4 regions of the Vibrio sp. VPAP30 genome follow, and region 2 is predicted to be linked to each of the others. Evidence: predicted binding sites of a transcription regulator. Region 2 holds the regulator's gene; each other region holds the start of a gene.

Evidence for each region. The regulator PurR, encoded in region 2, represses purine synthesis genes. The targets are predictions, from matches to a motif close to TNANGNAAACGTTTNCNTNA.
Region 1: a site for PurR is predicted at 1,718-1,737, ahead of glpX (class II fructose-bisphosphatase). Genes of this name have one in related genera too.
Region 3: a site for PurR is predicted at 1,571-1,590, ahead of ZX61_RS23055 (inosine/guanosine kinase). Genes of this name have one in related genera too.
Region 4: a site for PurR is predicted at 2,282-2,301, ahead of ZX61_RS19105 (NupC/NupG family nucleoside CNT transporter). Genes of this name have one in related genera too.

What each region holds. Positions count from the first base shown of each region.
Region 1 is NZ_LBLS01000010.1:136-7,980, forward strand. It holds rRNA gene rrf (5S ribosomal RNA) at 1-116, shown strand; tRNA gene ZX61_RS01525 (tRNA-Asp) at 148-224, shown strand; gene glpX (class II fructose-bisphosphatase) at 650-1,657, opposite strand; gene zapB (cell division protein ZapB) at 1,971-2,213, shown strand; gene metF (methylenetetrahydrofolate reductase) at 2,280-3,170, opposite strand; gene ZX61_RS01545 (bifunctional aspartate kinase/homoserine dehydrogenase II) at 3,396-5,807, opposite strand; gene ZX61_RS01550 (O-succinylhomoserine (thiol)-lyase) at 5,807-6,973, opposite strand; gene metJ (met regulon transcriptional regulator MetJ) at 7,193-7,510, shown strand; gene ZX61_RS01560 (malic enzyme-like NAD(P)-binding protein) at 7,603-7,845, opposite strand, start outside.
Region 2 is NZ_LBLS01000043.1:489,983-497,827, reverse strand. It holds gene torD (molecular chaperone TorD) at 52-699, shown strand; gene purR (HTH-type transcriptional repressor PurR) at 911-1,918, shown strand; cyclic di-GMP riboswitch class I at 2,062-2,148, shown strand; gene ZX61_RS22470 (TfoX/Sxy family DNA transformation protein) at 2,288-2,878, shown strand; gene ZX61_RS22465 (TVP38/TMEM64 family protein) at 3,024-3,716, shown strand; gene ZX61_RS22460 (DUF2007 domain-containing protein) at 3,716-4,021, shown strand; gene ZX61_RS22455 (alpha/beta fold hydrolase) at 4,018-4,827, opposite strand; gene glgA (glycogen synthase GlgA) at 4,987-6,444, opposite strand; gene glgC (glucose-1-phosphate adenylyltransferase) at 6,434-7,651, opposite strand.
Region 3 is NZ_LBLS01000043.1:631,847-639,691, forward strand. It holds gene mnmA (tRNA 2-thiouridine(34) synthase MnmA) at 1-974, opposite strand, end outside; gene ZX61_RS23050 (hypothetical protein) at 1,169-1,438, shown strand; gene ZX61_RS23055 (inosine/guanosine kinase) at 1,681-2,985, shown strand; gene ZX61_RS23060 (H-NS family histone-like protein) at 3,084-3,494, opposite strand; lysine riboswitch at 4,093-4,274, shown strand; gene ZX61_RS23065 (Na+/H+ antiporter NhaC family protein) at 4,389-5,990, shown strand; His leader region at 6,167-6,303, shown strand; gene hisG (ATP phosphoribosyltransferase) at 6,357-7,253, shown strand; gene hisD (histidinol dehydrogenase) at 7,259-7,845, shown strand, end outside.
Region 4 is NZ_LBLS01000038.1:296,484-304,328, forward strand. It holds gene pepT (peptidase T) at 1-728, opposite strand, end outside; gene ZX61_RS19105 (NupC/NupG family nucleoside CNT transporter) at 924-2,132, opposite strand; gene ZX61_RS19110 (hypothetical protein) at 2,670-3,116, shown strand; gene ZX61_RS19115 (hypothetical protein) at 3,238-4,158, shown strand; gene ZX61_RS19120 (carbonic anhydrase) at 4,192-4,914, opposite strand; gene ZX61_RS19125 (Fic family protein) at 5,093-6,196, opposite strand; gene tdh (L-threonine 3-dehydrogenase) at 6,496-7,527, opposite strand; gene ZX61_RS19135 (glycine C-acetyltransferase) at 7,527-7,845, opposite strand, start outside.

The DNA.
Region 1 (7,845 bases), on a different contig from region 2:
CTTGGCGACCATAGCGATTTGGACCCACCTGATTCCATGCCGAACTCAGAAGTGAAACGAATTAGCGCCGATGGTAGTGTGGGGCTTCCCCATGTGAGAGTAGGACATCGCCAGGCTTTAAATTTAGACTTAGTGTCTAACCAGTGCGGAGCGGTAGTTCAGTTGGTTAGAATACCGGCCTGTCACGCCGGGGGTCGCGGGTTCGAGTCCCGTCCGCTCCGCCACTTATTTAAAAACCCAGTCTTCGGACTGGGTTTTGTCGTTTTAGAAGCCCGCTGCTAACGCAACGGGCTTCTTGCGTTTTAGGGGAAGTGGAACGGACTACGTCCTCGGGAACGTTTCACTCGAGATACGAGAACGGGCTTCGCCCTGCGAGAGGTGAGTGTTGGCTGATAGAGCCGATGGTTTACAATGAACTGAATTACCGGGCTCCCAAAAGAGCTGATCATACAAGTCTACAATCTCTATAGCTTCGGTCATTCCATAGAGTGACGGGGGAGTGAGGATGACAGTAATAAAAAGGATAGTGACACTCTAGGTATCCACCCTTCTATCGCTTTCCAGTTCTCCGTAGGACGGAGTCCCTTCCCGCATCCTAAACAAAAAAGGCCAGCAACTGCTGACCTTCTATCACTTTGATACTTGCTTGTTAAAGAATAATATCTCTGACTTCAGGATCTTTACGCTCTAGGTAGTGAGTCGATTTTATACGGCGAATAGTTCGGCATCGACCACGGATTAACAGGGTTTCCGTAGTTGCGATATTGCCTTGACGAGAGATACCTTCAAGTAGGTCACCTTTGGTAATGCCAGTTGCAGAGAAGACGACATTATCGCTGCGCGCCATATCTTCCATTTTTAGTACGACATTCGCCTTGACGCCCATCTCTTCACAGCGCTTAAGCTCTGCAGCGCCATAGATATGGTTTTCTTCGCTATCTCCTTTCACTTCGTGACGAGGGAGCAATTGACCGTGCATATCGCCATCTAGCGCACGGATTACTGCTGCTGAAACCACACCTTCTGGGGCACCGCCAATACAGTACATTACATCCACTTCGCTATCTGGCATGCAAGTAAGGATAGACGCTGCTACATCACCGTCTGGCACTGCAAAAACGCGTACGCCCATTGCCTGCATTTCTGCGATAACAGCATCATGGCGAGGCTTTGCAAGGGTAATGACCACAAGTGTATCTAGAGTCTTGTTAAGCGCTTGCGCGATATTCTCTAGGTTTTCCTTTAACGGTTTGTTGAGATCAATACAGCCCTTTGCCCCAGGACCTACAACTAACTTCTCCATGTACATATCCGGCGCTTTAAGGAAACTGCCTTTTTCACCTGCGGCAAGCACAGCTAGAGCATTAGATTGCCCCATTGCAGTCATGCGAGTGCCTTCAATTGGATCGACCGCGATATCTACTTCGTCTCCACCGATGCCGACATTTTCGCCGATATATAGCATTGGTGCATCATCAATCTCGCCCTCGCCGATTACGATCTCTCCGCTGATCTCAGTTTTATTAAGTAAGCTACGCATCACTTCAACGGCAGCACCGTCAGCAGCGTTCTTATCGCCGCGGCCAAGCCATTTGTAACCTGCTAGAGCTGCCCCCTCGGTAACTCGAGAAAATGACATTGCTAAATCGCGTTTCATGAAGACTCCAAAGTAGTAGGAAAGAGAGAAAAACAAAAACGGGCGGATCTTATCACATCATAAAGGAAACGTTTGCTTTTTTGCTCAAACAGCCATTGAACTGGATCAATCTAACGGGTTAAATTATTAAATAGATGCCGCTTGCTTGAGAGATGTAAAGCTATTGTCAATTTGCGCTGTTTTTTTAATCGAATGGCAAAAAAACTACAATATAGGGCGTGTTTATCCGCTCTCGGCTGAGTAGAATGGTTACAAATGGTTTTGGAACATAGGTGACCAAAACCTTGTCCGAATAATAGATAGGTAGGCTAAGATGTCTTTTGAAGTATTAGAACAACTAGAAGCAAAAATCCAAACTGCAGTAGATACAATTGCTCTTCTACAAATGGAAGTTGAAGAACTAAAAGAAGAGAAAGAGCAACTGGCGACAGAAGCAAGTGAATTGCGTAACAATCGTGAAGAGCTAGAGCAGAAAGCTCAACAGATGCAGCAAGAGCATTCTGCTTGGCAAGAGCGCATCCGTAACCTGCTAGGCAAGATGGATGAAGTAGAGTAATTGCTACTTATATTTGATAAGGCTGAACTAAGGTTCAGCCTTTTCGCTTTTTAATGGAAGTGAATGTTAAGCTTTAGGGCGAACGCCTAAGGTGTGGCATAGAGCGTAGGTCATTTCAGCACGGTTTAGGGTATAGAAATGGAAATCCTTAACGCCTTCACGACTGAGTGTACGTACCATATCGATAGCTTGACTGGCTCCCACTAGTTGCCGAGTCGTTGGGTCATCATCAAGTCCCTCAAATTGTTTTGCCATCCAGCCTGGAACTTTTACGTTGTTTTGCGCCGCAAAGCGCGATGCTTGCTTGAAGTTTGAAACTGGTAAAATTCCCGGCACGATCTCGACATCAATTCCCGCAGCGACACAACGATCACGAAAACGTAGGTAACTCTCAACATCAAAAAAGAACTGGGTAATTGCGCGGTTGGCTCCTGCATCGACCTTGCGTTTTAGGTTAAGCAGATCAGCTTGAGCACTTTTGGCTTCAGGGTGAACTTCTGGGAAAGCTGCGACTGAAATATCGAAATTATGGCGCTCTTTTAGCAAGGTTACGAGATCAGACGCGTACATATCGGGTTTACCGCCACCTGGTGGGATGTCTCCACGCAGTGCTACGATGCTTTGGATGCCATTTGCCCAGTAGTCGTCGGCTATTTGAATAAGCTCTTCACGAGAGGCATCAATACAAGTTAGATGGGGTGCCGCAACTAGACCTGTTTGATCTTTTATCTCTTTGATAATTGAATGCGTTCTATCACGTTCACCCGAGTTTGCACCATAGGTTACAGAGACAAATTTCGGTTGCAGAGTTTTAAGGCGATGCACCGAGTTCCAAAGTGTTTCTTCCATCTTTTCACTGCTCGGTGGAAAAAATTCAAATGACACATTGATATTGTCAGACAGCTCGGCGATATTCTGATTTAAGGCGTCGATATGACTCGCATGTGTGTATCCCATCTTACTCTCCCTGTGGCCACCTTGTGCCGATAAAGCTCTAAATTTTCAACCGACGTTTAGACGTCTATATGTCTACAGAATGTAATGAATACGATTTAATGTCAATAATGTGATTATGAATATTTTTCAACTTAATCATGAGATGGTTTCAAGTTTAGTTGAAGTTAGTTCATATAGGTGGATAAGGTAGTGAAAAGGGCGCTGAGGTTGGAGCGCCCTTATTGATTACAGTAAGCTTGAAAGTAAGTTTAAATCAGATTGAATCGCGCCAGCGGTGACTTCTCGGCCTGCACCTGGCCCTCTGATTACTAGCGGGTTGTCTTTGTACCACTTACTCTCGATGGCAAATATATTGTCACACGGTAAGAGGTTGGCGAGAGCGTGCTCTTTACTCAACGCTTCAACCCCCACAGTCGAAGAGCCATTTTTCTCTAAACGAGCCACATAACGAAGCACCTTGCCTTCGCGTTGTGCTTTCTCAAGGCGCTCTGCAAGAAGTTCGCTAAGTAGTGTACTCCTATCTAAAAACTCATCTAGGGATAGCTTAGAGAGCTCTACAGGTACTAGGCTTTCTACCTTTACCGCTTCCGGTTCAAGTGCGAGGCCAGATTCACGGGCTAAGATTACCAATTTTCGCATAACGTCTGAACCGTCTAAGTCACTTCGAGGGTCGGGCTCCGTTAAACCTTGTTGCCACGCTAGGTCTACCAGTTCTGCGAAAGGAACGCTGCCATCGTATTGTTGAAATAGCCACGAGAGGGTGCCTGAGAAAATACCTGATAACGCGATAATGTCATCGCCGCTTTCACGTAGGTCTCGAACCGTGTGGTTAATTGGCAGCCCTGCTCCAACTGTTGCGTTGTAAAGCCAGTGACGATTGATCTTAGCGAAGGCGTCTTGAACCTGATGATAGTATTGGCTAGAGGCTGAACCCGCGACTTTATTGGCCGAGATAAGGTGCATGCCCTGTTCTGCAATTTCTATGTAACGCTGGGCCAAGGTTTGACTAGCGGTGACATCCAAAACAACAAGATCATCATAACCTTGGATGGCACCGAGCTTTTCAATCCAGTCGCTTCCTTCATGGCTAATCGCTTCGTCGTCGAAATGAGCGCCGACTTGGCTTGCATCTATTCCTTTAGGGTCGAACCAATAAGTTTGGCTATCTATCACGGCCACTAACTCAAAGTTCATACCATGACGCTTTTCGAGTTCAGTTTTTTGTTCGGTGAACAGTTCCAACCAGCTTGAACCGATATTGCCTTTACCACACAAGGCAATCGCAACACGTTTCTGGGCTTGAAACAATTGGCTATGAATGGCTTTTACTAAGGGCTTTGTATCGGTTGTTCGTAAAACGGCAACTAAGCTAAGTCCAGACAATGACTCGGAAATAAATTCGACAGGTGAAGACTTCAATTGTTGGTAAAAGCCGTAGCAGTGGTTGGCATTTTTGGTCACGCCAGCCCCGACTGCAGCTACCATTGAGTACCCTTCTCTAAGCTTTATTTCCGCTTCAATTGCCGCATCTTGCAGATACTCTAGAGCACCACCGACAATTTCACTTGTGTAAGCTAGGCGGAGACATTGTTGATCGGGTTGAGACTCATAGGCAAGGGGCACAAGCTGTGCACGCTTGAGGCTTGCAAGTACTTCACTTTCAACTCGCTGGAAGTCATGACCAGAGGTGAAATATAATTGAATTAGCAGTACTTCATCGAGTGAGGAGATAATTTTTGCACCACGACCAGACGCGAGAACACGCTCAATGCGTGTTGAACCAGATTCAGGCTGGTAGCTACAGCGTAGGTGTAAGTCCATAGCGCTCTGAGCAACAGGCTGTAGCGTTCGGCTATGAAGCACTGGTGCAGCAAGCCTTGCGAGTTCACTGGCTTCATCTAAACGTAACAACGGTAATAAGCAGGCATCAGAGACTAATCTTGGGTCTGCACTGTATACGCCGGCTACATCGCTCCAAATTGTCACACGGTATGCTTCTGCAAGAGCACCAATAACGGTTGCCGAATAGTCTGAACCATTACGACCTAAGAGAACCGTATGCCCTTGGTCATCTTGAGCCATGAAACCAGTAATCACGACTCTGTGCTGGGCATGCTGGACTAAGACTTCTTTAATCAGTGGGTAAGAAGCTCCAAAGTCGACTTCAGGTTGAGTGCCTGCTTCTGCACGCAGGAATGCACGTGCATCTTGGGTGACAGCAGGTAAAGCATGTTGATTGAGCAGAGCAGCCAATAAGCGTGACGACCAAACCTCGCCATGACCTAAAATAGCGGCTTTTTCAGCATTATTAAGTGGGTAAGTAAGTTCGCCTAAAGTGCTGAATTCATCGTTTAAGATTGCAAGTAACTGCTCTTTTTCCTCGCTTTCAATGAGCGCCTCAACCAGCTCGGTTTGAAATTGACGCAATGCTTGAAGCTCTTCATGGGCGATTCGTCCATCGTTGCTAAGTGCTTCAATAAAGGTGATCAGACGGTTGGTGGTTTTGCCTGCTGCTGAAACCACGATCAGATCTTCGGCTTGGGAGTATTCTTTTAAGATATCGACTACACGACGATAGCATTCAGGGTCAGCAAGGCTACTTCCACCAAATTTATGTAGTTGACGCTGAGTAGACATTAGAAGGCTTCCTTAGCTTTCGAAAAAGCTTGTTCAAGGTCAGCAATTAAGTCATCGGCATCTTCAAGCCCGACAGATAGGCGCAGCAATTGCTGTGAGACACCTGCTTCGGTAAGGGCTTCTTCGCCCATCACCCTGTGTGTCATGGACGCTGGATGACAGATTAGGCTTTCAACTCCGCCGAGAGATTCGGCAAGAGAAAAAAGTTCTAGCTCACCAACAAAGAATTTAAGCTGTTCAAAGCTGCCTGCAAACTCAAAACTTAGCATTGAACCAAAGCCTGACTGTTGTTTCTTGGCGATCTCATGACCTGGGTGCTCCGGCAAGCTCGGATGATAGATACGACCGACTAACTCTTGCGTCTGTAAGAAGCTTAAAATTTGACTAGAGCTTTCTTCATGCACCTTCATACGTGCACCCAGAGTACGGATGCCGCGTAGTGTCATGTAACTATCAAACGGTGTCCCTGTCGCACCGATACAGTTTCCCCACCAAGCGAGCTCTTCTGCATGTTCTTCGGTTTTAGTAATGATGACCCCACCGATAACATCTGAGTGACCATTGATGTACTTGGTTGTTGAGTGAACAACGAAGTCAGCGCCGAGGTCTAAAGGTTTTTGGAACACAGGTGTCAAAAAGGTGTTGTCGACAGCGACCAGAGATCCCACTTGTTTTGCACTTTCACATACGTTGGCAATGTCGACTACGCGTACTAGCGGGTTAGATGGCGTTTCTAGCAGGATAAGTTTTGGCTTTTTGGCAATGGCAGCATTCAACGCTTGCTCATCTGACTGATCGACAAACTCAACTTTAAAGTCACCTTTATTAGCACGAGTATTAAATAGGCGATAGGTACCACCATAACAGTCGTGAGGAGCGACGATTAAGTCATCTGGACCTAAGAAAGCTGATACCCATAGGTTCAAAGCCGAAGTGCCACAGTTAGTCACTACGGCACCTTTGCCGGATTCTAGTTCAAACAGCGCTGTTTCTAGCAGCCCACGGTTTGGGTTACCTGAACGCGTGTAATCATATTTAGGAACATCCCCAAACGCAGGAAAGCCATAATTAGTCGAGAGGTAAATCGGTGGAACAACAGCGTGATGCTGGGTGTCAGATTCGATGCCAGTACGTACCGCGATTGTGGCTGGTTTGCGGGTGCTCATAAGTGTTTCCTTTCGAACTTTAGTGACTTCTATTTGGGAATACGCTATACCTTTATCGTGTTAGATATATGTTATTCCTATCCCATACCTTTCCACTTTACTTGTCATTTTTGTGGCCGTCAACACTTCTAGACGTCCGTATGTCTTTGCTTGTGGCTATAAATACCGCTAAAATTGGGGATTCTATTTTCAACCATAAAAAATAACGAAAGGTGCGCAATGGCAGATTGGAATGGCGAATACATTAGCCCATATGCTGAGCATGGAAAGAAAAGCGAACAAGTAAAAAAGATTACAGTTTCTATTCCATTGAAAGTATTAAAGGTTTTGACTGATGAGCGTACACGTCGTCAGATTAATAACCTGCGCCACGCAACAAACAGTGAGCTATTGTGTGAAGCTTTTTTGCATGCATATACCGGGCAGCCACTGCCGACCGACGAAGATTTACGTAAAGACCGCCCGGACGATCTTCCTGCTGAAGTGAAAAAACTGATGACAGAGATGGGCATTGAGTTCGAATCTTTCGACGAATAATTAAAATAATCGCACCAAATTTTCGCACGCTGACGAAATTGAAATTCAAAAAAACCGCTGTTAAGACAGCGGTTTTTTCATCATTGGTCAGATTACTCAGCCATATAGTTTTCTGGCATCTCAATGCGAGCGACACCTGAATCAACAGCTGCTTGAGCAACGGCTTTAGCAACGCGTGGCAGCAGGCGTGGGTCCATTGGTTTTGGAATGATGTAACCAGGACCAAATGACAGCGCATCAACTCCGGCAGCCGACAGCACTTCTGCTGGCACTTGTTCCTTTGCTAGCAGACGAATAGCGTCTACGGCTGCAAGTTTCATTTCATCGTTAATTTC
Region 2 (7,845 bases):
TTCATTTTTATTAGTTACACTAATAGGTAGTTATTTTGGGAGTGATACCTAATGCAAGAAATCAAAGCATTCAACGAAAAACGTGCAGAAATCTATTGGTGGCTTTCAAGCCTTTACGCCAAAGAGCTAACCGAAGAGAACCTTGAGCAGTACCATTCAGCTCAAATCCGCTCTTTCCTTACTGGCCTTGGCGAGAATGCCGATCTCAAACCGTCGATTGATCGTGTCATTGACGCACTCAATCGCTTGATCGATCGCGAAGATGCTCAGCTTGAATTAGCCGCTGACTTTTGTGATCTGTTTTTGAAATCTGACCGCGACTCTGCACTGCCTTATGCTTCTATGTACATCGGCGAGTCGGGCCTACTCGATGACAAGCCGGCGAAAGAGATGGAAGCGTTAATGCTAGAGCATGGCGTTGCTGTCGATGAAAGCTTAAACGAGCCTGCTGATCACATTGCCATTGAACTCGATTTTCTAGGCAATCTCATCATTCGCTCCAATGAACTCGAACAAGAGCGCCATATTGAAGAAGCACTTATCGAGCAAGAGAGCTTCATTCGCCAGCACATTCTAAGCTGGGCACCTAAGTTTTCGGCTAAGTGCCAAACGCTCGATGAGTTCGGTTTTTACTCTGCTATTACGTCTCTAACAGTGGCATTCTTGGAATTGGACTGCGCATACTTAATCGGCGAGTAGAGTCTGACAATGTGAACTGGCACAGGTCAGGACAACGAATTTTGTTTGCCCTCAGTCAGATTGCGGTCTAAAATCGTGACCGCAAACGATAAAAATGAACTATTCAAATACAAACCGCTAAATAAGAGCGGTTTTTGTGTTTCTGATACTTTCTGCCAACTTATTCTAAACTGAATATATTCTCGTGGCAGTCATCGACAGGACAGAATTTATGGCCACTATTAAAGATGTTGCTCGCCTTGCAGGTGTTTCAACAACCACCGTGTCTCACGTCATCAACAAGACACGCTTTGTTGCAGAAGCGACACAAGAAAAAGTGATGGAAGCGGTAAATGAGCTTAACTACGCGCCAAGTGCCGTTGCGCGAAGCCTTAAGTGCAACACAACTCGCACAATTGGTATGCTAGTTACTCAATCGACTAACCTATTTTTCTCTGAAGTTATCGACGGCGTAGAAAGCTACTGTTATCGCCAAGGTTACACTCTGATCTTGTGTAACACAGGTGGTATCTATGAAAAGCAGCGTGACTACATTCGTATGCTTGCTGAAAAGCGGGTAGATGGCATTCTAGTCATGTGTTCCGATCTGACTGAAGAGCTGAGCGAGATGTTAGATCGCCACAAGGACATCCCTAAAGTTGTTATGGATTGGGGGCCAGAAAGCTCTCAAGCAGATAAGATCATCGACAACTCAGAAGAAGGTGGATACCTTGCGACCAAGTATTTAATCGAGCATGGCCACAAGGAGATTGCTTGCCTGAGCGGTCACTTTGAAAAAGCAGCTTGTGTCGAACGTATTCGAGGCTTCAAGCGTGCTATGGCTGAAGCTAAACTGCCCGTCAATGAAGACTGGATCTTAGAAGGCAACTTTGAGTGTGATACCGCGGTATTGGCGGCAGATAAGATCGTAGCAATGGATAACAAGCCGACAGCTGTGTTCTGTTTCAACGATACAATGGCATTAGGCCTGATGAGTCGATTACAGCAGAAAGGCATTCAAATCCCGCAAGATATGTCGGTGATTGGTTACGACAATATTGAGCTTGCAGAATACTTCTCTCCTCCACTAACAACGGTTCACCAACCAAAACGACGTGTAGGTAAAAACGCCTTTGAGATCCTTCTAGAGCGCATTAAAGATAAAGAACATGACAAACGCGTGTTCGAAATGCACCCTGAAATCGTCGAGCGTAAAACCGTTCGCAATCTAAATAAGTAACCTCAAGTCAAACGCTTAGCTAGTAGTCGTTTTATTGGCTAAGCGTATATATCCCCCCTATTTATTGAACCAATATCACATTTATCCCATTCAAATGTGATGCTCTGCGCAGTTTTATTTATTCTTAAAATGTTCGATTAATGCCACGAACAGGGCAAACCACTCCGAAAGGGTGGGACGCAAAGCCTCCGGCCTTAAACAATTTATTGTCTGGTAGCGGGGTTGCCGATGGCGAATATGCAAACTGTCATACCGTTTTTACTTGTTCTTGAGCTCGTATGACACCTTACTGACATTGTATCTGCATTATTTTGCTAATCTCTCGGACCTGCATTGGTGGCGTATACATATACACCGAGAAAACACAGCATGGATAAACCAATACTAAAAGACTCAATGCGTTTGTTTGAGCAGTTAGGCCATATTAAGTCTCGCTCAATGTTTGGTGGTTTTGGCATTTTTGCCGATGACACCATGTTCGCACTTGTAGTCAACGATAAGCTTCACGTACGCGCGGATGCCACTCTCGCTAAACAGTTTAAATCTCAAGGGCTCGAACCCTATGTTTACAAAAAACGTGGTTTCCCTGTCGTAACTAAGTACTTTGCTTTGTGTGACGATTTGGCGTCAGACAGCAGTAAAGCCCTAGAGATTGCTAACGTCGCACTCAGAGCAGCGAACGTAGAAAAACAAAGTCAGTCGCAAGCAAAACCAAATCGCTTGAAAGATCTACCTAACCTAAGGCTCGCTACTGAGAGAATGCTTAAAAAGGCAGGTATTGAGTCGGTTAAAAACCTTGAAGACGTCGGTGCAGTTCACGCTTTCAAAGCCATTCAATCCACACACTCTGCCGATGTAAATATCGAACTTTTATGGGCATTGGAAGGCGCGATCAACGGAACTCACTGGTCGGTCATTCCTCAAAGCCGTCGTCAAGAGCTATTAACTCAAGTTAGTTAATCAAGCAGTACTTATCTAAGAAGTCAGCCACAGCGCTGACTTTTTTATTTTTATCCATCGCAATGAAATTTGCTGCTTGCTTTCCCTGTCTTGTCTAGTAACACTTAATACATCTATCCTCGATGTAAGATGGAGCAGCTTCAACATGAATAAAAAAATCGTCCTTGGTATTCTCTTCGTTGCACTAATTGTTTTACTAGGCGTAAACTTTGGTCAATATCTCACGCTGGAAAATGCGAAAGCCCAACAAGCTGAGTTGGCTACCTTTATTGCCGACAACTTTACGGTTGCAGCGGCCACTTATTTTCTGGCTTACATAGCTATTACGGCCTTTTCTATCCCCGGAGCTGCAGTTGTGACGCTGCTAGGCGCCGCACTATTTGGTTTCTGGACTAGCCTACTGCTGGTTTCATTCGCCAGTACAATAGGTGCAACCCTTGCATTTTTAAGTAGTCGATATTTGCTACGTGATTGGGTACAGAGCAAATTTGGTGAGAAACTCAATGCCATTAACCAAGGCGTTGAGAAAGACGGTGCATTCTACCTTTTTTCTCTTCGCTTGATTCCAGTGTTCCCATTTTTCCTGATCAACTTGCTCATGGGTTTAACCCCAATCGCAACGGTACGTTTTTACCTTGTTAGCCAATTAGGCATGTTGCCTGGCACCGCTGTCTACTTGAACGCTGGCACGCAACTGGCTCAAATTGAAAGCTTGTCTGGCATAGTGTCTCCGACGGTGCTGGCATCTTTTGCCTTATTGGGACTGTTCCCCGTCATTGCTAAATGGATCATGGCGAAGGTTAAGGCCTCTCCTTCAACTTCAAATGGCAATGCTTGATGAGAATCTACTCGGCATCGACACCTACCGAAGCTCACATTGTTTGTGAGCTTTTAAAGTCTTGCCATATCGAATGTGAAGTACGCGGAGAAGGCGTATTTGGCTTACAGGGTGAAGTGCCATTTGGAGAGAGCAGCGAACCTTACATCTGGCTGCTGAATCACAGTCAAATCATTCAAGCCAATGCAGTCATCAAAGAGTTTAGGAATGCGCAGATAGGTTCAAATTGGAACTGTAGCAATTGTGGTGAGTCCAACGAGTCCCAGTTTGGCGCATGTTGGCAATGCGGCGAAACTGCACCTTAACTGTTAGGCGCTTTAATTTGCTGCTGAATAAACGAAATTGAGTGGTGATTGAACTCTTCTGGTCGTTCAACGTTACAAACGTGTCCGCAGTCACGAATTTCTTGAAGCTGACTCTGCCTATGGACTGCGACCATCTCTTTCACGGGCTGGATAAACATATAGTCCCGTTCTCCCATCAAATAGAGGGTTGGTATTGGTAACTCTCTATCTTTGAAATACTTCATCAGAGGATTGACTTCGGCAGTAAGGATAAACCAACGCTTAAATTCTTTTTGACACAGTTTCTTTGCTTCGTGGATAAATAGGTGTCGAGACTCTCTTTGAGTACGCTGTGGCATCACGATATAAGCAAATAGGCTATACAGCCACATGTAAGGCACGACATGCTTACACATACCGCCTAAACGGACCAATATCTGTGAACGCACGTTAAACCGCGTGACAGCGCCGCCAAGCACCATTGACTTTACTCGATCTGTCGCAAGCTCTGCCAAATTTCGAACAATAATCGTACCCAGTGACATTCCAACAAAATGCGCTGAACGAATCTTAAGATGATCTAGTACCTTTAAGATGTCCATTGTTACCGATTTGAATGTGTAGCGATTGGCGATCAGCTCTTTGATCAGTTGGTTGGATTTGCCGTGACCTCGAAGGTCGATTAGCAACAAATTAAAGTGCTGCTTGTACGCTTTAATCTGTTTAAACCAGATTGATGAACTTCCACCAGCACCATGCACAAAAACGACCCATTCATCGCTTGTTGGGTGGGCATAGGTTTTGTGGAAAAGTAAAGCGTCACTCATATTTAAAAACGAATACTCAAGTTCAAAATTTGGTTACGGAGATTAGCATAAACATAGAGGGATTTACGTCAAAATGCGTCAAATCTTAATTATTCTTTTATTAAAAATGTAAGCAACCATCAAAAAGGCGCCTTTAAGACGCCTTATTTCATATCGTTTTCAGCTTAATGCACTACGGTACAAAGTTATATATTCATCCGCCGCTTTGTTCCAACAGAAGTCTTGCTCCATAGCATAAAGCTGCGCGCGTTTAACTTCATTGGGCTGCTGAGCATACAGTAACAAAGAACGCTGCAAAACATGAAGCAAAGCCGCTGGCTCGGGCTCATAGAAGACAAACCCAGTTGCAACCTCAGGATCTGCATCATAATCATTAACGCTATCTCTTAGGCCCCCAACACCACGCACAATTGGCAATGTGCCATAAGCCATACTATAAATTTGGTTCAAACCACAAGGTTCAAATTCTGACGGCATAATGAAAAAATCGGAGCCTGCTTCAACCAAGTGCGCCAGTTCGTTATCGTAGGCCTCCACAAAAACAAAATTATCACTGTGTTGTGCCGCCACCTCTTTAAGCTGAGCGGCAAGAGCTGGATCTCCGGTACCAACGATGACCACTTGAACCTGGTACTTGAGAAAGTCTCCAAGTATTGGCAACAAATAGTGGACACCCTTTTGATGAGTCAGACGACAAACCATGCCATAGACTGCAATATCTTGTGCCTCTAGTCCTACTCGCGCCTGCAACTCACGTTTACATGCTTTTTTACCACGAATCATACTCTGACGATTTGGCTTGTAATTGACTGGCAAATAGGTGTCATTCTGCGGATTCCAAGCTGTGTAGTCACAACCATTGAGAATACCGACCAAATCAGCAGAGCGCTGCTGGAACTCGGCCGCCATACCATGGCTTCCTAGCTCGGTTTTAAGTTCCTCTGCATAAGTCGGGCTCACGGCATTGATCTTATCTGCATTCATCACTCCAGCTCTCAGCATGGTAACGTGCGTCAAGCTCACCGCAGCATCGGGGACGTAGTGGGTATGCATTTCAGGTAAGTTTGGCAACTCATCGTAACTAAACACCCCTTTAAAAACCGCATTATGCACCGACAGAATGCTTTTTATCTCTACATAAAAGCTATCTAACGCATAACGGTGTTTAAGCAAATACGGAACGAAACCGGTATGCCAATCATTGGCGTGAACAATATCAGGCTGAAAGCCGAGTTTCGGCAACATATCAAGACAGGCAGCGCTAAAAAACGCAAAGCGCTCACCATTGTCTAAATAAGCCTGATTGTTCTCTGCGTACATTTCTGCTCTATCGAAGTACTGAGGACAATCTATAGCGTAAACAGGGACACCTGCGATCTCTAACTGTTTGACTCGATAATTAGTATGAGGCCAATGCTCTAAATGAGTATCAAGTATCACCTGGGCTTGCTCAATACCAGCCAACTTTTGGTAGGCGGGTAATGTAATACGAACATCTTGCTGTAGTGCGAGGAGCGCTTCAGGCAGCGCCTTGGCAACATCTGCCAAGCCACCGCTCTTAATTAACCCTTCAACTTCCGATGCTACAAATAGAATAGATAAATTCTTAGTAGCCAATTCGTGCTCCTTTAGGAATAACAACAATGCCATCTTCCGATACGTGGAAGTGCTTCTTATCTTCTGATAGATTTACACCAATTTGTGTCCCTGGTGCAATATCTACATCCTTATCAATGATCACTCGGCGTAAAACACATCCATCACCGACCTTGACGTCTCCAAGTAAAATACATTCGCTGATGTCACATGCTGAAGCGATATTGCTTCGAAACCCTAGCACTGACTTTTCAATGCGCGATCCGCGAACATAGCTACCATTACAAACTAAGCTGTCAATGATTTGAACGCGCCCGTTGACCGAGTCAGTAAATGTTGCGGGCGGTAGCGGTGGGTAGTAGGTATGTAGTGGCCACTTACGATTATAGAGCGAGAATGGTGCATCTTTTTCCAGCAGGTCCATATGCGCTTGCCAGTATGCACCGATGGTACCTACATCGCGCCAGTACACTTCCTCTTTTTCACCTGTGATACGGTTGGTGCTGAAGTCATAAACAAACACATCACCGCGTGGAAACATCTTAGGGATAATGTCTTTACCAAAGTCATGCGAAGAATCTGGGTTATCAGCATCTTCAACCAGCTCTGAGAATAATGGCTTAGCCTCAAATACGTAATTACCCATAGAGACAAGTGCATGCTCAGGATCACCAGGAATCGATTTTGGATTAGCCGGTTTCTCTTCAAAGCCAATCATCCGGCCTTCTGTGTCGACTTCGATAACGCCAAACTGCGACGCTTCAGCTAAAGGCATGCGCAGCGCCGATACAGTTAATGACGCCTCTTTCTCTTTATGGAAATCAAGCATCTGCTTAATGTCCATTTTATAGATGTGGTCAGACCCAAAAATACATACCTGATCAGGCTCTGCCAATTCCATAAAACGTAGGTTTTGATAGATAGCATCGGCTGTCCCTTCATACCAACGTTTACCAGTACGCATCTGCGCTGGAATCGGATCGATGAATCGATCGGTAATGCCACTAATGTTCCAGCCTTTCTTGAGGTGATGGAATAGAGATTGAGACTTGAATTGAGTTAGAACATAAACACGCATCAAATCAGCGTTTACGAAGTTGTTAAGAGCGAAGTCAATAAGGCGATAACTACCACCAAAAGGAACCGAGGGTTTACTGCGAGATTCTGTAAGAGGACGAAGGCGTGACCCTTCTCCACCAGCAAGGATCATTCCCAAAACACCAGCCATGTATATTTCTCCATTTTATTTATTGTGTGTGATGAGTCTATTTTTAGGGGGGCTCATCAATATTTTTTATAGTTACACCAATCCTATTTGGCATAACATGCAACAAGAATAGCTCTACCAACACTTGTGGTGGCGGTAACCAAGCACTACTATGTCTTGTGCAAAAGGTTTATTATAACTTATCGTATTTCAGC
Region 3 (7,845 bases), 140 kb from region 2:
GTTTGACGGTAGCGTGTTTTTACTGTGCATTGTAACGGATCTTTAATTGCTTCACGATCAACCCAGTGTAGTTGTGATGCTAGTAAGCCTTGGGATTTAAGCATTGGGTGGTCTTTGCCTTGAACTGCAATCAGCACATTACGCTTAAGATCTTTGTCACCAACGAACCACGGGTCTTCATTGCCACCACCGCCTTTTTGGCCACCGATATGTAGACCTTTACGTTGACCCAGCGTGTGGTACATCAATCCGTTGTGTTTACCGATGACTTTGCCTTCTGGTGTTTCAATGTTGCCTGGCTGTGCTGGGAGATAACGGCCTAGGAAGTCAGTAAACTTACGTTCACCAATAAAACAAATACCAGTTGAATCTTTTTTCTTCGCTGTGATCAGATCTTGCTCTTCCGCAATGCGGCGAACTTCAGGTTTCTCTAAATCACCCACAGGGAAAAGGCTACGCGCGACTTGTTCGCTGCTTAAAGTGTATAGGAAGTAGCTTTGGTCTTTGTTGCTATCTAGTCCGCGAAGCATGCGTGGTTTCTCACCATTTGCAATGTCTTCCGCGGTTGGAAAAGTGCGGCGAACATAATGCCCCATCGCGATGTAGTCGGCATCTAGAACTTCATCAGCAAACTCCAAAAACGCTTTAAACTTAATCTCTTTGTTACACAGAATATCTGGGTTTGGTGTACGACCTGCTTTATATTCAGCAAGGAAATACTCGAATACGTTGTCCCAATACTCGGCAGCAAAGTTAATTGTGTGTAGATATATGCCTAGCTTGTCACAAACAGCTTGCGCATCGGCAAGGTCTTCAGCTGCTGTACAGTATTCTTCGTTGTCATCTTCTTCCCAGTTCTTCATAAATAGGCCTTCGACTTGGTAGCCTTGCTGCTTAAGAAGATACGCAGATACAGATGAATCAACGCCACCGGACATGCCAACGATGACTTTCTTTTGACTGTTGTCAGACATTACTAAACACCACTTAAATTAACTGGACGCAGATTTTATCAGAAAGCACAGCAGGGTGACAGTTCCGAGACCGAAATCACACTTCGAATTCGGACGATTATTGTGCGCTTGCATAGTTAAAACTGCAAAATTTGACTATTAAACTTGTATATATGGCATAGTGACGAAAATTCAAGAGAGTCAGAATTAATCTAATGAGCGAAGAAAACCAAATCATCGAAGAAGCGCAGCTAATCGAAGTTATCGAAAACCAGCTAGAAGATGGAAACCCAGTGAAGGTGAAAGAAACCTTGATGCGTTTGATGATGACGGGCACGCCTCGTGAAGACGCTATCGCTATGATGGCGTGTGCGGTAGCGATTGAAATCTTTGATGTAATGAAAAACGAAGGTGAGTTCAACTTAAAGCGCTATGCTGATAATTTAGATCGCCTGCCTGACTTAAGTTTTATGGAAGGCGAATAAGCCCAATATACAGACATTTAGAATGGTAACACTCGCTGTTTTACTTTCCAAAGCACTGACATAAAGTGAGTGCTTATCCTTATTTTTACCCCATTTATCTATTACATTCAGATTCACTCGTATATTAATTGCTCGTGCAAACGTTTGCTATAATACCTTTTGTTGCCGTGCTACAAGCTGCGAGGTAGAATCCGGCATCCTTTCATCCCTTATTTACATTCCTTTACTGCAGAAGCATTGTTATGAAATTTCCTGGTCAACGTAAATCGAAGCACTACTTTCCTGTTCACGCACGTGATCCATTAGTCAGTCAATCTCAAGAAAGTAAAAAAATGTCGCGTACGCACATTATCGGTATTGATCAAACGCTCGTTGATATAGAAGCCAAGGTAAGCAGTGAGCTTATTGATAAGTACAAATTGAGTAAGGGGCACTCACTTGTCATAGATGACGAAACTGCTGAAGCATTATATAACGAGCTAAAAGAGCGTGACCTTATTACCAATGAATATGCTGGTGGTACTATTGGCAATACGCTTCACAATTATTCGGTGCTCGCTGATGATCGTTCGACTTTGTTAGGCGTGATGAGCCAAGATATTAAAATTGGCAGCTACGGCTACCGCTACTTGTGTAACACATCAAGTCGGATGGACTTAAATCACCTGCAAGGTGTAGATGGTGCAATCGGTCGTTGTTTTGCACTTATTACCGAAGATGGCGAACGTACATTTGCAATTAGTGAAGGTCAGATGAATCAACTTCATCCTGATAGTATTTCAGAAAAAATATTTAAAAATGCTTCAGCGTTAGTACTGACCGCTTATTTGGTGCGTTGTAAAGAGGGAGACCCAATGCCTCAAGCAACAATGAAGGCAATAGAATATGCCAAAAAGCATGACGTGCCGGTTGTACTGACTTTAGGTACTAAGTTTGTCATTCAAGATGACCCGAAATTTTGGCAAGAATTTTTAAATGATCATGTCTCAGTGGTAGCGATGAATGAGGATGAAGCCGAAGCGTTAACCGGCGAGTCTGATCCCCTTGCTGCATCTGATAAAGCGTTAGACTGGGTGGATTTGGTATTATGTACTGCTGGACCTGTCGGCTTATTTATGGCCGGATATACGGAAGAATCAGCAAAGCGTGAAACCTCTTTGCCATTGCTACCAGGTAGTATTGCTGAATTCAACCGCTTCGAATTTAGCCGACCTGCTTCAAAAGCGCTTTGTGATAATCCGATTAAAGTGTACTCACATATTTCGCCTTATATGGGAGGTCCGGAGAAAATTAAGAATACAAATGGTGCTGGCGATGCTGCATTGTCGGCTTTATTGCATGATATGGCTGCCAATAAATACCACAAAGAAAATGTCCCTAACTCTAGTAAGCATGCACATTCATACTTAACTTATTCTTCATTCTCACAAGTATGTAAATACTCAAACCGAGCAAGCTACGAAGTATTGGTGCAGCATTCGCCACGTTTATCTCGTGGACTTCCAGAGCGAGAAGACAGTTTGGAAGAAGCGTATTGGGAACGTTAAAACTCATTTTAAGAAAGCCTCATTTGATGGGGCTTTGTTATATTCATTGTAATAAAAAAGCGCCCAGCGGCGCTTTTTGAATAACTCAAACGAATTGATTAGATTAGGAAGTCATCTAAAGGCTTACCAGCATCTAATTGTTCTTGGATAACTGAAGGTGTACGACCTTGACCTGTCCAAGTTTTGGTTTCGCCAGAAGCATCAATATAATGATATTTAGCAGGACGAGGAGCACGCTTAGCTTTAGGCTTGTTACCTTTAGACTCACCTGCTAGCGCAGAAATTAGCGCTTCTACATCGATACCATCTTTAGCTATTTGGTCAGCGATAGCCGCTAATTTAGCTTCTTGCTCAGCTCTCGCTGCAAGTTCAGCTTCTTCAGCTTCTTTACGTTCTGCTACAACTGTAGCGAGTTTATCTAGTGCTTCCTCTAATTGCTCGAGAGTTAATTCGCGAGCAAAAGCGCGTAGACTACGAATGTTTAATAGTGTTTTTGTTAGTTCCGACATTTATTCATCTCTTCATATATAAGTTGCCGATGTGTGAACTATAAACCGCCAAGAATAATATTACAATCTTACTGACATAAATTTACCTAAAATAGTAATTTATCCGTATCATTCTGCACTATCTAATTTAAATTCAGTCAGGAAAATTAATCTCTACCGTGATTTGGCCTTGTTCAAATAATATTAGATAAGTTGTTTGGGGGTTTGGTTTCATATCGATGGCCGTGAATATATAAAACTAGGCTTTGGCTGTATATGTCGCTATGTATATAGCAATTAAATAGCAAGTGCTGCATCTCATACAATAATGTAATTTTCATGAAACTACTCATATATTTTGCAGCATATATCTCTTTTCTGCAGAGTTTATAAATGATTAATTCATCCACAGCAAAAGGTCTCAGCTAAAGCTATCAAACTGGATGACTATTCATTCGATTTGGAAGCTTAGTCGAAGATGGTTAGCAATAATTCTAACAATAAAAAGTGGAATATTATGTTGAAAGAGAGCGTGAGATAAGTACAATGGGCGGAACCTGATGCGAATTGTTGGTTAAATTATTGTTAAATTGATTTTTCAATAGTTTAAAGTTTCAACGTTCGCGGTAGAGGCGCGGAATAAAAAAGTAGTGTTTGTTGGGGTGATGCCAATGAGCAAACACAAAAGGTTATTCCGCCGAAGTGAACTTTCTCATCAAAGGGGTTTGCTGGGGTTACACTCGAAAGGGGTAACACTGCCATAGTCTATAATTTGTAAAACTATGGAGCGCTACTGTAGGGCTGGGTCTGGCATTCGCTAGCCTATCGCTAATTTCAACTTAATTGTTTGGAAATGAATTCCTTCAATTAGTCTGCAGTAGATCTCTAACCATTTATTACTGGTTTTTGAAGATCATGAATTTAATTGATTTTGCATCATCTCCTTTGTCTCTTTTGCCACCGCTTGTGGCACTGAGTTTAGCTATTATTACCCGTCGAGTTCTCGTTTCGTTGGGGGTTGGTATTGTATTGGGCGCTATTTTGCTAAACGATTACTCGTTTGGTAGTGCGCTAGGCTACGTTGGTTCGACTGTTTCAAGCGTATTTATTGAAGACGGTGGCATTAATACGTGGAATATGAGCATTGTTGGCTTCCTTATTCTACTCGGCATGATGACTGCGCTATTGACCCTTTCGGGTGGTACTCGTGCGTTTGCCGAATGGGCTCAGACCCGAGTGAAAAGTAAACGCGGCTCAAAGCTCCTCGCTGCATTTTTAGGTGTTTTTATCTTTGTTGATGATTACTTCAATAGCTTAGCTGTCGGTGCGATTTCTCGTCCTGTTACAGACCGCTTTTATGTGTCGCGAGCTAAGTTAGCCTATATTCTAGACTCTACAGCAGCACCCATGTGTGTGATTATGCCTGCATCCAGTTGGGGTGCATACATTATGACTATTATTGGAGGTATCTTGGTCTCTCATGGGATTACTGAGTATTCAGCCTTAGGTGCCTATGTCCGCCTTATTCCGATGAACTTCTATGCAATCTTTGCTCTGCTTATGGTGTTTGCTGTGGCATGGTTCGGCTTAGATATTGGTAAGATGCGCGATCATGAAATTGCAGCTTCACGTGGTCAAGGCTTTACTAAAGAGCAAGCAGAAGATTCAGACGAAGCACACGAAATCAACGAAGAGCTTGATATTGAAGAGAGCGATAAAGGTAAGGTTTCGGATCTGATTCTACCGATCGTTTTACTTATCGTTGCGACTGTAGCTTCAATGCTATATACAGGTGGACAAGCTCTAGAGGCTGACGGTATTGCCTTTAATTTGCTTGGCGCATTTGAGAATACCGATGTTGGTACGTCACTAATTTACGGTGGTCTAGTCGGTCTCGCTGTGGCGCTGTTTACCGTTGTTAAGCAAGGCATCGCTGTAACGGAGATTTCCCGTACGCTTTGGATTGGTGCGAAATCAATGTTCGGTGCGATTTTGATTTTGGTATTTGCTTGGACAATCGGTTCTGTTATCGGAGATATGAACACTGGTAAGTATCTATCGACGTTGGCTCAAGGCAATATTAACCCACATTGGCTGCCGGTAATTTTGTTCTTGTTGTCTGGTCTTATGGCTTTCTCTACAGGTACTTCATGGGGTACGTTTGGTATTATGCTGCCAATTGCTGGTGATATGGCGGGTGCCACTGATCTTGCGCTTATGCTACCTATGTTAAGTGCTGTTCTAGCGGGTTCAGTATTTGGTGATCACTGTTCACCAATCTCGGACACGACTATTCTCTCTTCTACAGGTGCGCGTTGTAATCATATTGACCACGTAGCAACTCAGCTGCCATACGCGCTTTCGGTTGCAGCAGTGTCGTGCATTGGCTTTATCACTCTAGGTATGACAGCGTCTATCGGGATGTCGTTTGCTGCAGCATCAGTGGCATTTATAGCGATTTGCGTGGTGTTGTCGGTTCTGTCGAAGTCAAAAATGGCTAGCTGCCAAAACACCTAATTGACTGAAGTGATAAATAACTAGATAGGGAGCTCAGGCTCCCTTTTTATTTGTCATAGACAATTATAAAAAAGTTTAAATAAATGGTTGAAAAATGTTTTCGCCTTAGTTAGTGTGGATATCAACAAAGCGAAGCAGAAGAGCTTATTAAGTATGCGTAAATTAGTCATGAACATTCATCACCATCATCACCCAGTCTAGTCTTTCGGGAGATGCACGCATACCCGGGAGACAGGAAACTCCCGGAGGCTAAAATCGCAAAATACAAGATTTAGAACCCTCGGGAGACCAGCTCTTCCGAGGGTTTTTCAGTATTTTAATCTTAAAAAGTTTATAAATTTCAAAATTTTGCACAGGGATATAGCAATGCAAACACAACGCCTAAGAATCGCAATCCAAAAGAAAGGTCGCCTAAGTAAGGAGTGTCAGACACTGCTTAAAAAGTGCGGCGTTAAATTCAACATCATGGGTGAGCGCCTTGTAGTTCACTCACTAAATATGCCAATTGACTTATTGCTCGTCCGAGATGACGATATTCCTGGTCTAATCATGGATGGTGTTGTTGACCTAGGCTTTATCGGTGAAAACGAACTTGAAGAAGTGCGCTTAGATCGTAAGGCATTAGGTGAACCAAGTGAATTCGTTCAATTGCGCCGACTAGACTTCGGTGGTTGCCGCCTGTCAATTGCTATCGACAAAGACGAAGTTTATAACGGTCCTCAAGATCTCGCGGGTAAACGAATTGCGACAACCTACCCACAATTGTTGAAAGCTTACATGGATGAGCAAGGTGTTCCATTCTCTACCTGTATGTTGACAGGTTCTGTAGAGGTTGCGCCACGTGCCGGTCTTGCTGATGCGATTGCAGACTTAGTTTCTACTGGTGCGACTTTGGAAGCAAATGGTCTCAAAGAAGCAGAGATCATCTTCCAATCAAAAGCGACCTTGATTCAACGTACTGGTGAGTTCGATGCTGACAAAGTTGCCTTGATCGAAAAACTTCTGACACGTATGCAAGGTGTACAGCAAGCGAAAGAGTCAAAATATATTATGTTGCACGCACCAACGGATAAACTGGAGCAAATCAAGTCTTTGCTACCGGGCGCTGAAGATCCAACGGTTCTCCCTCTTTCGGCTGATCAGCAAAAAGTCGCTGTTCACTTAGTGAGTACTGAAAACTTGTTCTGGGAAACAATGGAACAGCTAAAAGAGTTGGGCGCGAGCTCAATCCTAGTATTGCCAATTGAGAAAATGATGGAGTAATCGCAATGAGAACAGTCGTTTGGCAATCATTAAGTGAATCTCAGCAAGACTCTATTTTAGAGCGTCCGGCAATTACTGAAGGTGCGAATATAACCGCAGCGGTTTCGCAAGTGATCGCCAAAGTCCGCGCAGAGGGAGATGCTGCGTTGCTGGAGCTGACAGAAAAGTTTGATCGTGTTAAGCCTGAGTCGATTCGTGTCTCTGAGCAAGAGGTAGAGGCTGCATGTGAACGCTTGTCTTCCAACATGAAACAGGCACTTGAACAGGCCTATGAGAATATCTCTAAGTTCCATAAGGCGCAAAAACCTCAGCCTATTAAGGTTGAGACACAACCTGGTGTATTGTGTGAGCAAGTCACTCGTCCAATTCAAAAAGTGGGCTTGTACATTCCGGGTGGCAGTGCACCACTGCCATCGACAGTTTTGATGCTTGGGGTGCCAGCGAAAATTGCAGGTTGCCGCAAAGTAGTGCTCTGCTCGCCACCGCCAATCGCAGACGAGATCCTTTATGTCGCGAAGCTATGTGGCATTGATGAAGTCTACAATGTTGGTGGCGGTCAAGCGGTTGCGGCAATGGCGTATGGTACGGAAAG
Region 4 (7,845 bases), on a different contig from region 2:
TGGAACTGAGCTGCAATGTTCATAGAATTGACCATTTTGTTTTTCGCAGTTCCAGGATGTACGTTCACACCATGGAAAACGACGTCTGCGCTGGTGGCATTAAAGTTTTCAAACTCCAACTCACCGACTGGGCCACCATCAATGGTATAGGCCCACTCCGCACCAAATTTTTCAACATTGAATAGATCAGCACCTCTACCTATCTCTTCGTCTGGAGTAAAGCCAATACAGATGTCTCCGTGTGGAATATTGGGGTGATCGATTAACTCTGCAACAGCAGAAAGAATCTCTGCAATTCCCGCTTTGTTATCTGCACCAAGAAGCGTGGTTCCATCAGTGGTGATAAGGTTATGACCGTGTAACATATGAAGGTCAGGATATTGTATCGGAGAAAGGACTTCATCCCCTTTACCAAGTGCAATATCACCACCTTTGTAGTCATCAATTATTTGTGGTTTTACATTTTCACCGGATGCGTCAGGTGCAGTATCCATATGAGCAATAAAGCCAATAGCTGGCACCGGATAATCGACATTGCTTGGCAGCCTAGCCATAAGGTAACCATTGTGGTCTAAAGAAACATCCGACAAACCAAGTTCAATCAACTCTTGCTTAAGAAAATGTGCAAAAGTAATCTGCCCTTCACTACTTGGGCTTGCAGGGTTTACAGGATTTGATTGAGTATCAAAGACTACATAGCGCAAAAAACGTTGAACTAATTCATTCATAACGAAATCTCTTATTATTTTGATTGTGAAAGTGCGAACTCAAATCATCCTACGCTTTCTATTTTCGGAGATTTTGCTGTAAATCAGGTTTTAAGCGATCACTGCAATGCATCGCATAAAATTAAGTTTTTTAGATTTTGGATATAAAAAAACCGAATAGTTTCCTATTCGGTTTAATCAAAGAAAGTGTACTTTTTACAGTAGGATAAAGATACCCGCTAAACAAGCACTCATTAGATTAGCAAGTGTTCCAGCAAGCACTGCTTTAATGCCTAAGTTAGCTACCTCAGAACGGCGCTCTGGGGCAATAACACCGATTGAGCCAAGTTGAATTGCGATTGAACCAATGTTGGCAAATCCACACAGAGCAAAAGTAACTATAACTTGAGAGTGTTCTGATAGCATGGCTTTATGCTCAACAAAGTCAATGAATGCAACAAATTCGTTCATTACAATTTTCTGACCAATGTAAGAGCCTGCCATAAGCATTTCGTTCGAAGGTACACCAATTAACCAAGCTAATGGAGAGAACAGGTAGCCAAATAGAGCTTGCAGTGTCACACCCCCAAAACCAGCCACTTCACCTAGGCTTTCTAGTCCAGTATTTAACATTGCGATCACGCTGACAAAGGCAATCAACATAGTACCCACTGCAACAGCGACTTTCATGCCGTTCATTGCACCGCTTGCGAGGGCATCAATAACATTGCTTTCTTGCGCTTTGTCCATTGCAATGTCTGATTGATCGATTGGCGTTTCACGCTCTGGAACAATGATTTTTGCCATCATTAAACTACCAGGTGCCGCCATAAAGCTTGCCGCAATCAGATATTTAAGTTCAACACCTAAACCTGCGTAACCACCTAACACACTACCAGCGACCGACGCCATACCGCCCGCCATAACAGCGAACAGTTCCGAACGAGTCATTTTAGAAAGGAAAGGACGAACAAGAAGTGGGGACTCGCCTTGAGAAAGGAAAATATTACCAGTGGCGACAAGTGATTCAGCTTTGCTTGTACCTAAGAATTTTTGGATACCACCACCAATAAACTCGATGACTTTTTGCATGATCCCAAGATAGTAAAGTGCAGAGATAAGAGCACTGAAGAAAATGATGATAGGAAGAACGCGAACCGCAAAGATAAAACCAGTGTTCGCTAGATCACCAAATAAGAAGCCAATACCTTCGTCGGCAAAACCTAGTAAGCTAGAAACACCACTACTTAGGCTAGTTAACGCGGATTGTCCCCAAGGTAAGTAAAGCACTAAAGCGGCAAAGCCCACTTGAAGCAACAGCGCACGCGACACTGTTTTCCAGTTAATTGAACTACGACTTTCCGAAAGTAGAACCGCACACAAAAGTAGTGCGATTACACCGATTAAGCCAAACAAAACATTCATTAAAGATTACCTCTACAAGCATTGAATAGGTAGCTGGTCCGGTCCGTGGGGTCATTCACCATTCCCTGTGACGGCTTGTATTGGTAGAGCTGCAACTCTCAACCGGGCGCAAAGTATAGCGCCATATATGAGATATTCATCACATATTTTTACGCAAACGTTCAACTGCTCAATCAATAGACAGAATGTTGGATGAATAATGAGTTTCACACCAAATAGTTTCAGTTGGCCACTTTATTGAATAGGCATCTTGTTGCTATGAATCATTGAACCAAGATCACATATTTAGTTAATATATATTACAAATACAATAATTAGGTTTGCACTTAAGGGGAAAAGACCTAGTTTTAAATGAGAATTCTTAACGTACTTTTTGGTAGCGACATAGATTCTCTAACAACGTCAATGGCTAAAATTGCAAACACAACGAAGTTTGGCCCCGCTGTAGCGCGGGGCTTTTTTGTTTCCGAAGCCAAGTAGAAAATTCTAAAGAAATGGTTAGAATACTCGCCATTCATAAATTGTCAGAGTTACCGGATGCAACGCGATTACACTTATCACTGCTTATCTCAAATGCTACGAGAAGAGTTAGAAGAACTAAGCTTGAGAATGGTTCACCGTTTAGTACCAGAAGAGTCAATGACAGAGCTTTTTACTTTTGATTTAGATGAGACAGAAGACGAAGATAAGCTTCAAGAAGCACAGTTTGATGCGATGTTGCGTATGAATGCCATTGCGCTTAGTGAACTCCCTGCTTTATTTGAAGAGTCAGAAAGTAAACAACAAAATATCATACGTATGCAGCGCCTATTATTGTGGCATTTCTACTCTGTTTCTTTCCATCTTGAACGTGCGATACCTCTTGAGACACATTGCAACCACGTAGAAATTATAGTCAAGCAGGCACCAAAGAATGCTCTTGAATGGGTCACTACACTGACCGATCTGCTACGCCAATACTCGCAGATAGCACAAGGTTCCTAAACAAATCGTCAACCGTTTACCGTTGGCGTTGTAAAATTATCACTTGAATACGTTAAAACATTGACCATTTAAATGTGTTTTAGACATACTCAAACTTTAAACCTCAGAATGTATTAATGAATTGCGCTACCTAATTCTAATCTCTACCTTCTTATCTACTGCAACGTACGCGGACGGCAAAGTAGATTACTCCGATTGCCATAGTCAGCCAGATAGTGCTCAAATCCTCGATTCCGCTTTTAACTATGTAAATACCAAGCTTTGCGAGCCTGCGATTTGGTTTGATAGTTTTTTCGTTGATGAGCGTGTAGACCAAGACGCTCGTGCTGGCAGTACTGTTCGTTGGAGAAATGATTTCTCTTATGTGGAGGGTGAAGGCTACAAGTTTAAGACTCGATTCAAAGCGCGCTTTCATTTACCTAAGGTAACCAAACGACTTAAGGTGGTTTTCGAGTCGGATGAAGAAGATGATTTATTCGACTTGTTTCCGCAAACTAGCGAAGATGCCGAAAATACTCTTGGTCTTAGATACGATTGGCTAAGTAAAGAACGCTATAGTTTCAACGTTAAGGTCAATGCAAGACCCGGTATCGAAGGACGTTTTCGCTATACATACTCTATCAATGATGAATGGTTGCTGCGCGTTACTCAGAAGTTGTATCAGAAGAAAAGCGTAACGGGTGAATCTACCGATATTGACTTAGATTATTCAATCAACCGCGACTTTTTGCTTCGCTGGAGCAATTACGCTCAGTGGGAAAGCGATATCAAAGGCTGGGAAGTGGGTACAGGGCTTACACTCTATCAGCATGTTTCTGACCATCAGGCACTTAGTTATCAATTAAGTACCACGGGAACTAACCGACCTTTTCATTACGTTACGAACACTCACGCCTCCGTGACTTATCGACAGAATGTATGGCGAACTTGGCTGTTTTACGAGTTGATCCCTGAGTACAACTGGAACCGTGAAGAAGATACACAAAGAGAAGGTGAAGCAAAAATGACGTTTAGATTAGAAATCCTGTTCAATAATATTTAGCGCCAGAATAATTGCTGGCGCTATAAGCTTTTGCTATTCGTTTTCTAGTACTACACGTGCGTTTTGTGCTTGAATAGGTCGATTGTTTTTCCCCATCGCTTGTTTAAATAGTTGAGTTTGCTCCTGACTAAGTGTCTGTGCTTGTTTCAAAACGAACCAGCGCACGCCTTCTGAGCATGGCGGCGTTGTTAGCGAGCCGTTAAAGCGATAGTAATACTCGGTATCCGGGATCATATCCGCTACATCAATAAAATGACTCAACGAAACAGTTTGACCTGACTTTGGTAACGTCTCTAATAGAGTGGTAATTTCACTATTGCTAGTCGGAGACGTGTTATACATAACAGCCAGTACTGCTAGGTTGCCATTGCTATCCGCGTTTACGAAATGAGCTTCGAGCGGGAAACTTTGACTCTTGATTAGGTTTTCTGATGGTGTATGAAAGTGAAACTGAACGAGGTTAAACTCCTTACCATCAACAGTGAAAGTATTATCTCCTTCAACCACTCCTTGTAGCGTATGTCCGTTGTTGGTCAGCGCAGTGACCTTTCCAGAATAATCAAGATTTAACTCTGCGATGCTTGCCTTAACTTCATCTTTAACGTCTATTGGGCTTTGATTCTTTCCTGATTGGCACTCTGCACCAAATTCTCCCCAGTACTGTGGTCCGGTATCTCCCTCATAGCTCCATTGTGCAGAATGAGCAGTACCGACTAACGCTGTTGCTAAGCCAATTGATAATAGTGTTTTGTTCATTTTTATTCCTATAGTTCAATAGGGTCTACAGACCCTAACGTTCACAACCATAATACGTTGGTGAGAAATGCAATGAACAGATAGAAAACTATGATTACCTACAATAGTTGGAAGCAGGTGCAAAGGAATTGAAATCTATATGATTATCAACAGATTGTTGTGAGAGTTGACGCTGTTTTTAGCTTTGCTTGGCCAAAACATATCGAGTGCTTCGTCCGGCACCTGATTTTACTAAACATCCCTGCTCTACCAATGCAGTCAAGTGTCGAGTCGCTGTTGGTTTACTGACTTTCGCCACTTTGTGATATTGAGAGGTATTAATACCATCAACAAAATCACCATCAAGCATTCGATTTAGAACTTTTGCTTGCTCTGACGTCAATTGAGTCTGATCTACATCTCGCCAGAAATTGGTTTTCAACACCGTTTGTTGAATCTCTTTTAAGACTTCATCAAACGTTTCATTTAGGACGTCAAGAAACCATACTACCCAGTCGGTAATATCGACATCACCCTTCTGTGTTTTTTCTAATATTTCATAGTAGCTTTTGCGATTTGCAAGTATACCTACTGACATCGCATAAAAACGAACTGATTGCTGATCCGCTTGAGCTAAAGCCAAATCCGTTAGCAAACGAGTGATTCGCCCGTTGCCATCATCGAGTGGATGCAGAGTAACAAACCACAGGTGTGTGATGGCAGCTCGAAGCAATGGATCCAATTTCATGTCTTGCTTTGAATGATTAAACCATGCGACGAACTGGTCAAGATCGTTATCAAGCCTCTCTCTCCCCGGCGCTTCAAAGTGAACAATTGGCCTATCGATTCGCCCGGACACTACCTGCATAGGCGCTGTCCCTCTAAGCTGACCGCCAACAACTGGATTGAACAGCGTGTAGCCTTCAGGGAAAAGCCTATCGTGCCAATGTAGGATTCTTTCTAAGGTAAGAGGTGCATCAAGATTATCGACGGCATCAAGCATAATCTCGGCAAGCCCATCTGTTTGTTCCGTCGTTGGGAAAGGACGCTCTTCTGTCAAACCGAGTTTATTCGCCAGCGAAGAACGAACTGAAAATGCATTCAGTTTTTCACCCTCTATAGCACTAGAATGGACTATGTTCGCTAACAAGGTATCGAGCATACTTTGGTTCTGATCTTGAGGCCGGCTAGTCATCCTGCCCAGTAAGACACCTTGGTTTAATCGTGTCTTCCTAAGCAACGGATCTACGACCGCTTCATCCCAGAAAAAGTGAGGCCAATTCGTTTGCTCCCATATCCACATAACAATACCTTGATTTGAAAAATTACCTTATTCTGCTCATATTATGATGTGATTAAGGCATTTAATCAAATCATGTTGTGATGTGATTAAGGGGATTATTCGAATCACCCGTTAACTAGAAACAGTTAAATCTACAATACATTTTGGCTGGATATAAAAAAGACGCCTCGATTTAACTCGAGGCGTCATTCAATTCTGGGGCTTTCTAAGTGCAAATCAGGGCTATTTTTACTATTCACCTATCCAGATAACCAGTAAGTAGTTAGATAGTAACAAGCCTCAATTAACCTAGTATTGCCCTACTCCCAATCTAGGATAACCTTTCCTGACTTACCGCTACGCATAGCGTCAAAGCCTTGTTGAAAATCATCAATCTTGTAGTGATGTGTGATTATTGGCGTTAGATCTAGGCCTGACTGGATCAATGAAGCCATCTTGTACCACGTCTCAAACATTTCACGACCATAGATGCCTTTGATCACCAAACCTTTAAAGATTACTTGGTTCCAATCGATGCCCATATCTGATGGTGGAATACCTAGTAGTGCAATACGGCCACCGTGATTCATTGTTTTAAGCATCGAGTTAAACGCAGAAGGTACGCCAGACATTTCAAGGCCGACATCAAAGCCTTCTGTCATGCCAAGCTCTTCCATAACGTTTTCAAGCTTTTGCTCAGCAACGTTTACAGCGCGAGTCACCCCCATTTTACGAGCTAGATCTAAGCGGTATTCGTTGACATCGGTAATTACAACGTGACGAGCACCAACGTGTTTAGCGACTGCCGCGGCCATGATACCGATAGGACCTGCGCCTGTTATTAGTACGTCTTCACCAACAAGATCAAAAGACAGTGCCGTATGAACAGCGTTACCAAACGGGTCGAAGATAGAGGCTAAATCGTCAGAGATACCTTCTGGGATCTTAAACGCGTTAAATGCAGGAATAACAAGATATTCAGCGAAAGCACCCTCTCGGTTAACACCGACACCGACGGTGTTACGACATAAGTGTGTACGACCACCGCGACAGTTACGACAGTGACCACAGGTAATATGACCTTCACCCGATACGCGGTCGCCAATTTCAAAACCACGGACTTCTTGGCCAATACCTACCACTTCACCCACGTATTCATGGCCGACAACCATAGGCACAGGAATCGTATTTTGCGACCACTCATCCCAGTTATAGATGTGTACGTCAGTACCACAAATCGCAGTTTTCTTAATACGGATAAGAAGATCATTGTGACCAAGCTCTGGCTTGTCCACTTCTGTCATCCAGATGCCTTCTTCAGGCTTAAGTTTTGATAGTGCTTTGATTTTCATTACTTAATGATCTCCATGTCACGACCTACTTCGATAAATGCATCGATAGCGCGATCAAGCTGCTCACGTGAGTGTGCTGCTGACATTTGTGTACGGATACGAGCTTGACCTTTTGGTACGACTGGGAACGAGAACCCAATAACGTAAATACCTTTTTCAAGAGCACGCTCTGCAAACTCGGCCGCTACTTTAGCGTCGCCAAGCATGATAGGAATGATTGCGTGGTCTGCACCACCCATAGTGAAGCCTGCTGCTTCCATACGCGTACGGAAATGTGCTGCGTTTTCCCATAGTTGGTCACGAAGGTCACCGCTTTGT